Regions from separate parts of the Methylobacterium sp. 174MFSha1.1 genome, predicted to be linked through region 1. Evidence: predicted binding sites of a transcription regulator. Region 1 holds the regulator's gene; each other region holds the start of a gene.

What was found. Region 1 encodes LexA, which represses DNA repair genes until DNA is damaged. Its sites were predicted from a motif close to TGTTCNNNNTGTGTTCNG; they were not measured.
Region 2: a site for LexA is predicted at 2,119-2,136, ahead of BM430_RS07825 (PA0069 family radical SAM protein). Genes of this name have one in related genera too.
Region 3: a site for LexA is predicted at 3,060-3,077, ahead of BM430_RS30940 (putative DNA modification/repair radical SAM protein). Genes of this name have one in related genera too.

What each region holds. Positions count from the first base shown of each region.
Region 1 is NZ_FPCB01000054.1:13,297-17,793, reverse strand. It holds gene BM430_RS30830 (NCS2 family permease) at 1-1,200, shown strand, start outside; gene BM430_RS30825 (cupin domain-containing protein) at 1,392-2,576, shown strand; gene lexA (transcriptional repressor LexA) at 2,650-3,393, opposite strand; gene BM430_RS30815 (aliphatic sulfonate ABC transporter substrate-binding protein) at 3,626-4,497, opposite strand, start outside.
Region 2 is NZ_FPCB01000009.1:24,746-29,242, reverse strand. It holds gene BM430_RS07840 (KPN_02809 family neutral zinc metallopeptidase) at 89-1,000, shown strand; gene moaB (molybdenum cofactor biosynthesis protein B) at 1,000-1,578, shown strand; gene BM430_RS07830 (hypothetical protein) at 1,544-2,059, opposite strand; gene BM430_RS07825 (PA0069 family radical SAM protein) at 2,167-3,279, shown strand; gene BM430_RS07820 (GNAT family N-acetyltransferase) at 3,623-4,195, shown strand; gene BM430_RS07815 (PCC domain-containing protein) at 4,164-4,497, opposite strand, start outside.
Region 3 is NZ_FPCB01000055.1:792-5,288, reverse strand. It holds gene BM430_RS30950 (hypothetical protein) at 1-279, opposite strand, end outside; gene BM430_RS30945 (UdgX family uracil-DNA binding protein) at 385-1,830, opposite strand; gene BM430_RS30940 (putative DNA modification/repair radical SAM protein) at 1,831-3,042, opposite strand; gene BM430_RS30935 (hypothetical protein) at 3,195-3,404, shown strand; gene BM430_RS30930 (Gfo/Idh/MocA family protein) at 3,589-4,497, shown strand, end outside.

The DNA of each region.
Region 1 (4,497 bases):
TTCGTCAACCCCAACATCCTCGGCGATGCCGGGATGCCCAAAGGGGCGGTGTTCGTCGCCACCTGCCTCGTCGCAGCGATCGGCTCGCTGGTGATGGCGTTCTACGCCAACTACCCGATCGCGCTCGCCCCCGGCATGGGGCTCAACGCCTACTTCGCCTACGTGGTGGTGCTCCAGATGGGGTACACCTGGCAGGCGGCGCTCGGGGCGGTGTTCATCTCCGGCCTGCTCTTCATGGTCGTCACGCTGACGGGCCTGCGCCGGATCATCGTCGAGGGCATCCCGCGCTCGATGCGGATCGCCATCACGGTTGGCATCGGGCTCTTCCTGGCGATCATCGCGCTCAAGAGCGCGGGCGTGGTGGCGGCGAGCCCGGCGACCTTCGTCACCCTCGGCGACCTGCACAAGCCGAGCACGGTGCTGGCGGTGCTGGGTTTCCTGATCGTCGCGGTGCTCTCGGTGCGCAAGGTGCGGGGTGCGCTGCTGGCCGGCATCCTGACGGTCACGGCGTTGAGCTTCGTCGTCGCCGACAACACCTTCCAGGGCATCGCCTCGCTGCCGCCCTCGATCGCCCCGACCCTGTTCGCCCTCGACATCAAGGGCGCGCTGTCGGGCGGGTTGCTCAACGTGATCCTGGTGTTCTTCCTGGTCGAGCTGTTCGATGCCACCGGCACCCTGATGGGCGTCGCCAACCGGGCGGGCCTCCTCACGGAGGGCAAGATGGAGCGCCTCGACAAGGCCTTGATGGCGGATTCGTCCTCGATCTTCGTCGGCTCGCTGCTCGGCACGTCGAGCACCACGGCGTATCTCGAGAGCGCGTCCGGCGTCGAGGAAGGCGGGCGCACCGGGCTCACCGCCGCGACGGTGGCGGTGCTGTTCCTCGCCTGCCTGTTCTTCGCGCCGCTCGCCGGCTCGGTCCCGACCTACGCCACGGCGCCGGCCCTGTTCTACGTCGCCTGCCTGATGCTGCACGAGCTGGTCGATCTCGACTGGGACGACCTGACCGAAGTACTGCCGGCCTGCGTCACCGCGCTGCTCATGCCCTTCACCTACTCGATCGCCAATGGCGTCGCCTTCGGCTTCATCACCTACGCGGTGATCAAGCTGCTCACCGGCCGCTTCCGCGACGTGAAGCCGGTGGTGTGGGTGATCGCGGGCGTGTTCCTGTTCAAGTTCGTGGCGACGGGCAGCGCACATTGAGGGGATGGAAGTCGTGACGACCGCCGGCGGGCCGATCGACTTCCGAAAATCATCGCCCGGAAGTCGAATCACCGGTTGAGTGTCCCCCAAACGGAGGACGCCCAGTCGATCCGGAACGCTGATCATGCGATTGGGCGCCTCGGTCGAGCGGGACTCGTCGCGACATCGCGCCCTTTCGTCGAGAGGGCTTCATGGACCAGACCAGCCGCCGCGTCTTCCTCGGAGCCCTGGCCGCGGGCAGCAGCTTCGCCGTCGGCGGCGCCTTCGCCGCGGCCGATGACGGTCACGCCGCCGGCGCCGACGTCGCCCCGGCCGGCACCTTCCTGCGCACGATTCCCCACAAGGCGGGGGCGGCGCCGGCCTTCACCATCTCGCTCGACGCCGGGCCGATCAAGGCGACCTCGGGCGGCTGGGCCCGCGACGTCACGACCCGCCAGCTCCCCATCGCCACCGGGATCGCCGGCGCGCACCTGTTCCTCAACCCGGGCGGCGTGCGCGAGATGCATTGGCACACCTCCGCCGAGTGGGGCTACATCGTCGCCGGGCATTGCCAGGCGACGGTGATCGACGCCGCCGGCGAGATGGAGGTCGTCAACTTCGCGCCCGGGGACACCTGGTACTTTCCCGGCGGCCACGCCCACGCGATCCAGTCCCTCGGGACCGAGCCGTGCCACGCGATCCTCGCCTTCGACGACGGCCTCTACGGCGAGCACGGCACCTTCGGGCTCTCCGACTGGATGAGCCGCCTCGATCCGGCGATCCTCGGCCACGCCCTCGGCGTGCCGGAGGCGACGCTGGCAGCCCTGCCCCCGGGCGAGACCTACATCATGCAGGGCCCCGTCCTGCCCCTCGACGCCCCGGCCGCGCGGGCCGAGCGGCCGCTCGCGCCGTCGCGGTCGCATCGCTACGGGCTGGCGGGGAGCGACACGATCGTGGATGCCGCCGGCAGCACGATGCGGGTGGCGCCCGCGAGCGCCTTCCCGGTCTCGGCGGGGATGACGGGTCTCCTCGTGCGGCTCGCGCCCGGCGCGATCCACACCCCGCACTGGCATCCGGGCGCGAACGAGTGGCACTACGTCCTGCGGGGGCGCACCCGCGTGACCCTGTTCGGGCCGGACAAGCGCCTGGCCGTGGCGGAGCTGGGCCCGGGCGACTGCGCCTACATCCCGCGGGCCTGCGGGCATTCCGTCGAGAATATCGGGACCGGGACGGCCGAGATCGTCGGCGTGCACGACAGCGGGGTCTACAGCGAGACGTCGCTGGCGGGCTGGCTCGCCCAGGCGCCGCGCCACCTGCTCGCCGCCAATCTCGGCCTCGACGAGCAGGCCGCCGCCGGCTTCCCGACGGCGTCGCGGGTCTTCAGCCGGACCGCCTGAGGGCGCGGGCGGCTCACGAGGATTCTGAAGGAGGACGGGGCGGGCCGGCATCCGGTCCGCCCCGTCCTGTCCTTCAATACTTGCGGACGAGGCTCACCAGCCGGCCCTGGATCCGCACCCGGTCCGGCCCGAGCACCCGGGTCTCGTAGGCCGGGTTGGCGGCTTCCAGCGCGATCGAGGAGCCGCGGCGGCGCAGGCGCTTGAGGGTCGCCTCCTCGTCGTCGATCAGCGCCACGATGATGTCGCCGGTATTGGCGGTCTCCTGGCGACGGATCACCACGAGGTCGCCGTCGAGGATGCCGGCCTCGATCATCGAGTCGCCGCGCACCTCGAGCGCGTAGTGCTCGCCGCTGGCGAGGAAGTCCGGCGACATCGCCACCGAGCGGCTCTGGCTCTGGATCGCCGAGATCGGCGTACCGGCGGCGATCCGGCCCATCACCGGCACGCTGACCGACTGGCCGCTCTCGTCCGACGCCATCGTCATCGCGGGGATGCCGGCGGGCCGCTTCGGCTCGTGGGCGCGCCCGCCCTCGACCACGCTGGGGTTGAACCGCACGACCTCGGCGGTCGGCACGGGCGCGGCCGCCACGGGCCCGGTCACCGCGTCGGGGATGCGGATCACCTCGATCGCCCGGGCCCGGTTCGGCAGACGGCGCAGGAAGCCGCGCTCCTCCAGCGCCGTGATCAGCCGGTGGATGCCCGATTTCGATTTGAGATCGAGGGCGTCCTTCATCTCGTCGAAGGACGGGGGGACGCCCGTCTCGCGCATTCTCTGCTGAATGAAGCGGAGCAGGTCCAACTGCTTACGCGTGAGCATGTGACACTCTCATCCCCGCGCTGGCGCGCTCCGGAAACAAATCGCGAACATGGTAAGCGTTCCGCAAGTGTTCCGCAAGCGGGTCTGGAACTGCGGCGCCCGTGGGGCGGAAATATATCCGCGCAACAGGGAAGACCCGGGCATCGTCTCCGATCACTGGGCATCCTGCATCGCCGAGGCACCGCCCGAAGCAGGACCAGTTCCTCGATCCGCCTCAGAGTTTTCGGACCGGTCAGCGCACAGGAGGTGCCCAGATCTCGAGGGCGGCGGTGTCGACGGCGCGCGGCAGCAGCCCCTCGGCGCGGAACGCGTCGGCGATCGTCTGCTGCTCGGAGAGCCCGTCCCGGGTGACGGGCTCGACCCGATAGCTGCGATGGGCGTTCGCCGCCAGGACGATCTCGGGATCGAGCTTCCAGAGCGCGGCGAGGCGCGCGGCGGCCTCGGCCGGGTTCGCCTTCACCCAGGCCCCGGTCTGCGCCAGCTTGCCGAACAGGAGGCCGAGCACCGGCCCGTTCGCCGCCGCGTAAGCGTCGGCGGCGAGGTAGTAGCGCTTGTAGAGCGACAGCCCGGCCCCGTCGCGCAGGACCCGCGCGCCGGCCTGCTTGTGCGCCGCGGTCAGGAACGGGTCCCAGGCGGCCCAGGCCTCGACGCCCCCGCTCTCCAGCGCGGCCCGCCCGTCGGCCGGGCTCAGGTACGCCGGCACGATGCTGCGGAAGGACAGGCCGGCCTCCTTGAGTGCGGCGAGGACCAGGAAGTGGTTGCCCGCCCCCTTGGTGACCGCGATCCGCTTGCCCTTGAGGTCGGCCACGGAGCGGAGGCCCGAATCCTTCGGTACCAGGATTCCTTGGGCTTCGGGCGAAGCCGCCTCCTGCGCGAGGTAGGTGATGCGCGCGCCGGCCGCCTGCGCGAAGACCGGCACCGTGTCGGCGACGTCGGCCGAGACGTCGATCGAGCCGGCGTTGAGCGCTTCCATGATCGGCAGGCCGCTGGTGAATTCGTGCCAGGACAGGCCGACGCCCTGCGCCGACAGGGCCTGTTCCAGGCTGCCGTCCTGGCGCAGCAGGGCGATCAGCGTCGAGGAGCGCTGGTACCCGATGCGCAGCG
Region 2 (4,497 bases), on a different contig from region 1:
TGTCGGCTCCCGTCGATTACTCTTGAGCCTCGGGCCTGCGCCGCGTAGCCGTCGCGGCCAAGGTTCACGGGCCAACGGGTAGCTGACCATGCGCTGGGAAGATTTTCGCACCTCCGACAACGTCGAGGACCGCCGCGGCGAGGGCGGCGGCGGTGGCGGCTTCGGCTTTCCGGGCGGCGGTGCGGGCGGCCTCGGCATCGGCACCATCGTGATCCTGTGCATCATCGGCTGGGTCACCGGCATCAACCCGGCGATCCTGATCGGCGGCGCCGAGACGGTGACGCGCCAGCGCGCGCCCCAGGAACAGGGCCAGCCGCAGCAGGGCCAGCCCGACCGGCGCACCGGCGCCCCCTCCGACCAGACCGGCAAGTTCGCCGCCGCCATCCTCGGCAACACCGAGGACGTGTGGAGCCAGGTGCTGCCGAACCAGACCGGGCGGCAATACACCCCGACCACGATGGTGCTCTATACCGGCGGCACCCGCAGCGGCTGCGGCCAGGCCCGGGCGGCGATGGGGCCGTTCTACTGCCCGCTCGACAAGAAGGTCTATCTCGACACCTCCTTCTTCAAGGAGATGGAGCAGAAGTTCCGGGTGAAGGGCGACTTCGCCTACGCCTACGTCATCGCCCACGAGGTCGGCCACCACGTCCAGGACGTGCTCGGCATCCTGCCCAAGGTCCAGCGCAAGCAGCAGCAGGTCGGCGAGCGCGAGTCGAACGCCCTCTCGGTCCGCGTCGAGCTGATGGCCGATTGCCTCGCCGGCGTCTGGGCCAAGAATTCCGACGACCGCTTCAAGGCGCTGGAGCCCGGTGACATCGAGGAGGCGATGCAGGCCGCGAGCGCCATCGGCGACGACCGGCTGCAGAAGCAGAGCCAGGGCTACGTCGTGCCGGATTCCTTCACCCACGGCTCCTCGGCCCAGCGCATGCGCTGGTTCCAGACCGGCTACCGCAGCGGCCAGACCCAGTCCTGCGATACCTTCCGGGCCTCGCAGCTCTGATGGCCGGGCTCGACGCCGCGAGGGATTTCGTGCCGCTGAGCATCGCGGTGCTCACGGTGTCGGATACCCGCACGCTCGCCGACGACCGCTCGGGCGACACGCTGGTCGGGCGCCTGGAGGCTGCTGGGCACCGCCTCGCCGCCCGGGCGATCGTTCCCGACGAGGTCGAGGCGATCCGCGGGCAGGTGCGGGCCTGGGGCGAGGATCCGGGCGTCGACGTCGTCATCACCACCGGCGGCACCGGCTTCACCGGCCGCGACGTGACGCCGGAGGCCCTGGAGCCGCTGTTCGAGAAGCGGATGGACGGCTTCTCGGCCGTGTTCCACCGCATCTCCTACGACAAGATCGGCACCTCGACCCTGCAATCGCGGGCGACCGCCGGGGTGGTGAACGCCACCTACGTGTTCGTGCTGCCGGGCTCGCCCGGGGCCTGCCGCGACGCCTGGGACGGCATCCTGGCGGCGCAGCTCGATTACCGGCACCGGCCGTGCAACTTCGTCGAGATCATGCCGCGGCTCGACGAGCACCTGAAGCGCGGCGCGACTAGCTTCGCAGCAGCGACGCCTTCAGGGGCTTGACCGGCAGGCGGACCTTCAGAGGAAGGCCCGCCCGCAGGGCCGTCACCCGCACGAGGTCGCCGGCCCGGATCTGCCGGGTGCCGGTCAGCGCCTCGCGCCGCCCGGCGATCCGCTCGAACAGGGCGGCATGCGGGCGGCGCAGGCGGCCGACCGCGTCGGCGGTCGTCGTGGCGCCGAACCGGTCGAGCACCCGGATCCAGCCCTCCGCCGGCACGTCGCCGGATTCCAGGCACAGCATCCAGGGCCGGCGCGCCAATCCGGCCGCCGCAACCCACGGGCTACGCCCCCGCGCCACCAGGGCCGCCCCGGTGCTCTCGGCCATGGTGCCGACCTCCGGATCGTCCGGATGTGCGGCCGCGATCACCGCATCGCCCACCACCCCCGCCGCGACGCCAGCCACAAGCGCCGCCAGGGTGTCGGCGAGGGCGTCGATGCGCTCCGGATCGATCGCGCCGGGGAGATGGATGACTGCCGTGAACATGATCGCGCCATAGCGGATGGCGGGCGTCGCGTCCTGCCTCGATCGTTGGCACTTGCGTTTGTTCCTGTTTTGTTCGAAGTTCGGCCGCGTCTGGATGGGAGGCCGGCATGGAATCGGGATGCGGGCGGGGGCTGCGCCGCCTCGCCGGGTCGACTCCGGCGGCGGAGAGCCGCCGCGGGCGCGGCGCCACCGCCAACCCGACCGGCCGGTTCGAGCCGGCCGCGCGCGAGGCCTTCGCGGATGGCTGGGAGATCGAGGAGGAGCTGCCGCCGCTGCGCACCGAGGTGACGCTGGAGCGGGCGCGCACCATCATCACCCGCAACGATTCGCCCGATATCGGCTTCGACCGTTCAATCAACCCGTATCGCGGCTGCGAGCACGGCTGCGTCTACTGCTTCGCCCGGCCGAACCACGCCTATGCGGGCCTCTCGCCGGGGCTCGACTTCGAGACCAAGCTCTTCGCCAAGCCCGACGCCGCCGCGCTGCTGGAGCGGGAGCTCTCGGCCCGGGGCTACGCCCCGCGCACCATCGCGCTCGGCACCGCCACCGATCCCTACCAGCCGATCGAGCGGCGCTACCGCCTCACCCACGGCATCCTCGAGGTGCTGGCGCGCTTCCGCCACCCGGTCGGGATCGTCACCAAGTCCGATCTGGTGCTGCGCGACCTCGACATCCTGGCGCCGATGGCGGCACAAGGCCTGGTGAAGGTCGCGCTCTCGGTCACCACCCTCGACCCCGACCTCGCCCGCCGGATGGAGCCCCGCGCCCCGCGGCCGGAGAAGCGCCTCGCGGCGATCCGGGCGCTGGCGGAAGCGGGCGTTCCGGTGATGGCGCTGGTGGCGCCGCTGATCCCGGGCCTCAACGACCACGAGATCGAGGCCGTGCTCGCCCGCGCCCGCGAGGCGGGAGCGACCGAGGCCGGCGGCGTGCTCCTGCGCCTGCCGCACGAACTCGCCGACCTGATGCGCGACTGGTTTTCCGAGCATTATCCCGACCGGGCCGGACGGACCTTCGCGATCCTGAGCGAGGCGCGCGGCGGCAAGGTCTACGACGCGACCTATGGGCGGCGCTTCACCGGGACGGGGCCCTACGCGGATTTGCTGGACCAGCGGATGCGGGTGGCGATGACCCGGCTCGGCTATCCGGCGGACAGGGTGCGGTTGCGGACGGATCTGTTCCGGGTGCCGGTGGGGGTGGGTGGGCAGTACAGCTTGTTCTAAAGCGGGCGGGCGTCGCCACGGTACATGACACAGGAGTCCGGCGTGTGCCGGAACGACGGCCGCTGGGCGTGAACCCTCCCCCCTCTGCGGGGGAGGGTGGTCCCTGCTTTAGCAGGGGCCGGGAGAGGGGCAGCGCGACGCTGATCCAGAGGGCGCGCCTCTCACAACGGTTCAGGCTTTTCCGGAGGCGTGGTTCCCCTCTCCCGCCCCACTCCGTGGGGCACCCTCCCCCGCAGAGGGGGGAAGGGGAAAACCCACGCCATTCTCGTCTCCGCATGACCTAACCGCCCACACGTCAGACGATCAGCACTGACCCAGAGGCAGGGTCTGCTACCCTGCCCTTATGACCGGCCAGCCACCACCCACCCTCGACACCCCCCGCCTCCACCTCCGCCCCGTCGCGCCCGACGACGCGGAAGCCACCAGTGCCCTGATGACCCCGGCGGTGAGCCGGTGGCTCGCCTCCTGGCCGCTGTCCTTCACCGTCGCGATGGCGCGGGAGCGGATCGCCATGGCGCAGACTCTCGCGGAAGCCGGGCAGGCGCTCTCGCTGGCGGTGACCGCCCGCGAGAGCGGCGAACTCCTCGGCTGGATCATGCTGCACCGGAGCCGCGACGATCCGCGGACAGCCACGCTGGGCTACTGGCTCGGCGAGGCGCATCAGCGCCGCGGCTACCTGCGCGAGGCGGCGACGACCCTGCTCCCGGTCGCCGCCGCATGGCTCGACGTCCACCGGATCGAGGCCAGCGCGCATCCGGAGAATGCCGGCTCCTTCGCGGTGATGCGGGCCTGCGGCATGACCTTCCAGTGCGAGACCGTGATCCACGCCCCAGCCCGCAGCCGCGACGAACCCGTCCACGTCTACGCCGTCGCGCGCGACGCCCTCACTCCGCCGTCAGGCATAGCTCGAACGTGATGCAGGCGGCGTTGGCGCCGCGGCGCAGGATGCCCTCGTGGATGTCGCCCGCCACGTCCACCACCGCGATGTCGAGATGCGCGCCCGGGAGGCCGTCCGGCCCCGGCCGCACGGTCCCGTCGCGGATCAGCACCTCGCTGGCATCGGTGGGAATCACCCGCCCGTCGGCGAAGGCCGGCCGCACGATGCTGCCGATGCCGCGCACCCGCGCCACGGACAGACCGTGGGCCCGGGCCGCCGCCTCGATCGCCGCATGGATCTCCTCGTTCGGCTGGATCTTCAGGAGGAGGCAGCTGGCCTGC
Region 3 (4,497 bases), on a different contig from region 1:
TGCGGCATCGCCCCGGCTGATCGTCGCCCGCACGGCGCCGCTCGGCTGCACGCGGCCCGAGACGGTGAAGTCGCCGCCGCCGGCATAGCGGGCCTGGCCGTTCTGGATGATGACGCCGTAGCGATAGGCCCGGTCGCAAGCCCCGCTCTCGGTGATGACCTCGACGCTCCAGGTGCCGTCGAAGCGGTCCGGCGCCTTGGCGCTGGTTCGGGCGATGGCCGGCGCCACGGCGCCCGCCAGACAAGCTCCCGCCGCGAGGGCGGACACGATCAGCCTCATGGTCCTCGTTTCCCGGTTGGGTCTGGCGACAAACTCGGCAGCACGCGGTTGGTTGCCGCATTGCAACGTTTCCCGGCAACGTTCCCCGGCAACGTCTCCGGCGCGTCAGCCGAGCAGGCCGAGGCGGGGCGCCGGATCCTCCGAGAGGATTGAGGCCCGCCGCAGGTCCGCGACGAACCCCGCATAGGCCTCCCCCCGCGCCTCGTCGGGCAGCCGCAGCAGGTAGGAGGGATGGACGGTGACGAAGCCCGCATAGGGCTTGTCCCCGAACATCGCGGGCCCGCGGGCGCGGGTGACCGGCACCGGCCGGCCGGTGAGCGCCAGTACGGCGGTGGCGCCGAGCGCCACCACCAGCCGCGGCGCCACGAAGGCGAGCTCGCGGTCGAGCCACCAGCGGTAATGCGCGACCTCGCCGGCGCTCGGCGTCCGGTGGATGCGCCGCTTGCCCCGCTGCTCGAACTTGAAGTGCTTGACCGCATTGGTGAGGTAGGCCCGGTCGCGATCGATCCCCGCCTCGACGAGCGCCCGCGCCAGGAGCTGGCCCGCCGGGCCGACGAAGGGCCGCCCCTGGAGGTCCTCCTGGTCGCCCGGCTGCTCGCCCACGAAGGCGATCGCCGCGCCGAGCGGCCCCTCGCCGAGCACGGCCTGCGTCGCGCCCGGCACCAGCGGCTCGGAGGCGCGGATCGCCGCGTTCAGCGCGTCGAGGGAGGCGGGCTCCTGCGCCGCCATCGCGGCGAGCGCCCGGGCCGGCACGCGCTTGACCGGCGGCTCGGGCGCCCGGGCGATCATCTCCCCGACCCGCCGGCCGGCCTCCCGCACCAGGCCGGGAATCGCCGCCGTCTCGGGCATGTTTTGCCAGTACTTCTTCGGCATCTCGGCCCGCATCGCCGCCAGGTTGGTGCGGGCGGGGTTGAAGGTGCTGGAATAATAATCGGTCCAGCCGGCCTCGAACGCGTCCTGCTCGGGAACATCCTCGCGCCGCCCCGGCGGCCCGAAGCTTAAGGCACGGCCGTCCCAGTGGGCCGAGCCGTCTGGGGTCAGGATCGACCAGTCGAAGGAGGGAAAGCGCGCGGAGAAGAACGGTGCGGCTTCCGCCAGGATGTGGTGCTCGGGCTCGAACCAGGCGGCGAAACGCTCGCGCCCGCCCTCCCCCGATCCGGCGCGGCGAAAGCGCAGGAAGGCGTGCATCTTGTGCAGGTCGCGCGCCACCGCCTTGCGCATGAGATTCAGGCGATGGACCAGCGGGTCGCTCGCCACCTCGGCGAGGTGCCGCTCTCCTTCCGCCACCCGCCAGATCAACCGGTGGAGCAGGCCGTAGCGCTCGGGATCGCGGTGCATGACGACGGAGGGCACGAGGGCCGCGACCGCCCGCGGCAGGGCGAGCGCCGGGCCGGGCGCGCCCGCATCGTCCTCGGGAAACAGCGAGGCCGCCTCGCCCTCGACCCAGGTCACCGCCTCCGGGGCCGCCTCCGCCGGGACGAGGTGCCGGATCGCCGCGCGAAACCCGTCGAGGTCGGCGCCGGGCGCCAGGCGGATCGTGCGGGGGCGCATCTAGAACAGGCTCAGCTGGCGCGGGGGCTCGGCGAGGCGGGCGCGCAGGTCGAGCCGGTCGGTGAGGCGGGTCGGCGCGTAATCGGCCGCGACCAGGAACGGCCGGGCGCGCTTCAGGCCCGAGGTCAGGCGGGCGACGTCGTCAAGGCGCAACGTGGCATGGCGGCGGGCCGCCACGATCTTGTCGACCGCCCGCACGCCGAGGCCCGGCACCCGCAGGAGCATCTCCCGGTCGGCCCGGTTGACGTCGACGGGGAAGCGCTCGCGGTTCTTCAGGGCCCAGGCGAGCTTGGGATCGACGTCGAGGGCGAGCATGCCGGACTCGGTCGCCCCCGCCACGTCGTCGGGCGAGAAGGCGTAGTACCGCATCAGCCAGTCGGCCTGGTAGAGCCGGTGCTCGCGCTGGAGCGGCGGGGATTTGCTCGGCAGGATCGAGGCAGCGTCGGGAATCGGGCTGAAGGCCGAGTAGTAGATCCGCTTCAGGCCGTAATGGTCGTAGAGGCGGGCGCTGGTGCGGATCAGCGACTCGTCGGTGCTGGCATCGGCCCCGACGATCACCTGCGTCGACTGGCCGGCGGGGGCGAAGCGCCGCTTCTCCTCCTTGGCCTGCAGGATGCGCTCGCCCATCTGGCCCATCGCGGTCTGGATCGCGGCGCCGTCCTTCTCCGGCGCCAGCCGCTCCAGGCTCGCCTCGGTCGGCAGCTCCAGGTTGATCGAGAGCCGGTCGGCGTAGAGGCCAGCCTGCTCGATCAGCCACGGGCTCGCCTCGGGGATCGTCTTCAGGTGGATGTAGCCGCGAAAGCCGTGCCGCTGGCGCAAGGTCTTCGCCACCCGGATCAGCTGCTCCATCGTGTGGTCGGGCGAGCGGATGATCCCGGAGGAGAGAAACAGCCCCTCGATATAGTTGCGCTTGTAGAACTCGACCGTCAGCGTCACGACCTCGTCGACCGAGAACTTAGCCCGCCGGACGTTCGAGGAGCGCCGGTTGACGCAATAGGCGCAGTCGAACAGGCAGTAATTGGTGAGCAGGATCTTCAGGAGCGAGACGCAGCGCCCGTCCGGCGTGTAGGCGTGGCAGATGCCCGCCCCCGTGGTCGAGCCGAGGCCGCCGGCCTCCGCCTTGCGCTTCGGCGCTCCCGACGAGGCGCAGGAGGCATCGTACTTCGCCGCGTCGGCGAGCACCGTGAGCTTCTTCTTCAGGGCAGCGTCCATGCCTGCAACCTGGCTTCCGTTCCTGATTTGTTCAAGACCGAAGCGGCGGATGTCCCGTGGTCGAAAGCCGCATCGGAGGGTCCGGGAACCCGCCGCCCGCCCCCTCGTTGTCTGCCCGATTGGAAATTGTCTAATTCGCAAGGAGACGCCCCATGGCGACGAATCCGTCCGCGAACTGCCGCAGCTGCCGCTACTTCGACGACCACAAGCTGAACGGCGGCGCTCCCCAGGGCGAGGAAGGCCTGTGCCGCTTCAACCCGCCGGTGAGCCAGCCGGAGCCGCAGGGCCACGGCCTGTGGCCGGTGGTCTCGGCCCAGGATTGGTGCGGGCACTTCTCGCCGGAGATGATGGCAGGCGAGTGAGCGGTCGCCGAATCCGAGTTTTTGGGAAGGCCGGTCCGGAAGGGCCGGCCTTTCTGCATGACAAAGGTCTCAGGAGGCATCGCCAGAGCTGCCGTCGCGCGGTCCAGCCGGGCGTAGCGGCAGCGGAACCCCGTCACCCCCGACACGTTGCGCAGGCTCTCTGCCCTCAACGGATGGTTGCCCGATGCCGGACGATGTCGCCGCCCTCTCGCGCCGGAGCCTGATGATGGCCGGCGGCGCCACCCTGGTCGGGCTCGGCAGCGCGGCGGCGCAAGGGGCATCGGGGTCGGGGGTGCCCGGTCCCGAGCGGCCGGTCGATACCGGCAAGGTCGAGAACGGCAAGGTGACGTTCCCGAACTGGCGCGGCCCCTCCGACCGGCCCTCGGCACCGCCGCCGGCCCCGCTGCCGCCGGGCGAGCGGATCGGCTTCGCGGTCGTCGGCCTCGGGCGGCTGTCGCTGGAGGAGATCCTTCCCGCCTTTGGCGAATGCCGCAAGGCGAGGCCCGTCGCCCTGATGTCGGGATCGCCCGAGAAGGCCAAGGCGGTGGCGGCGCAACATGGGATCAAGCCCGAGGCGGTCTACGGCTATGACGGCTGGGACGCGCTCGCCCGCAACCCGGAGGTGAAGGCGGTCTACATCGTCACCCCGAACGCGCTCCACCGCGACCAGGTCATCGCCGCCGCCGGCGCCGGCAAGCACGTGCTGTGCGAGAAGCCGATGGCGTCGTCCGCCGCGGAGGCGCGGGCGATGATCGATGCCTGCGCCAAGGCCGACGTGAAGCTGATGATCGCCTATCGCTGCCAGTACGAGCCCTACAACCGCGAGGTCGTGCGGCTGGTGCGCAGCGCCAAGTACGGCAAGGTCAAGCTGATCGAGGCGACCAACACCCAGACCATGAGCCTGCCCGAGCAGTGGCGGATGAAGAAGGCGCTCGCCGGCGGCGGCGCGCTGCCGGATATCGGGCTCTACTGCCTCAACGGCGTGCGGGCCCTGATGGGCGAGGAGCCGGTCTCGGTCCAGGCGCAGATTCATTCACCGGACGACCCGCTCTACCGCGAGGTCGAGGAGACGGTGGCCTTCACCCTGCGCTTC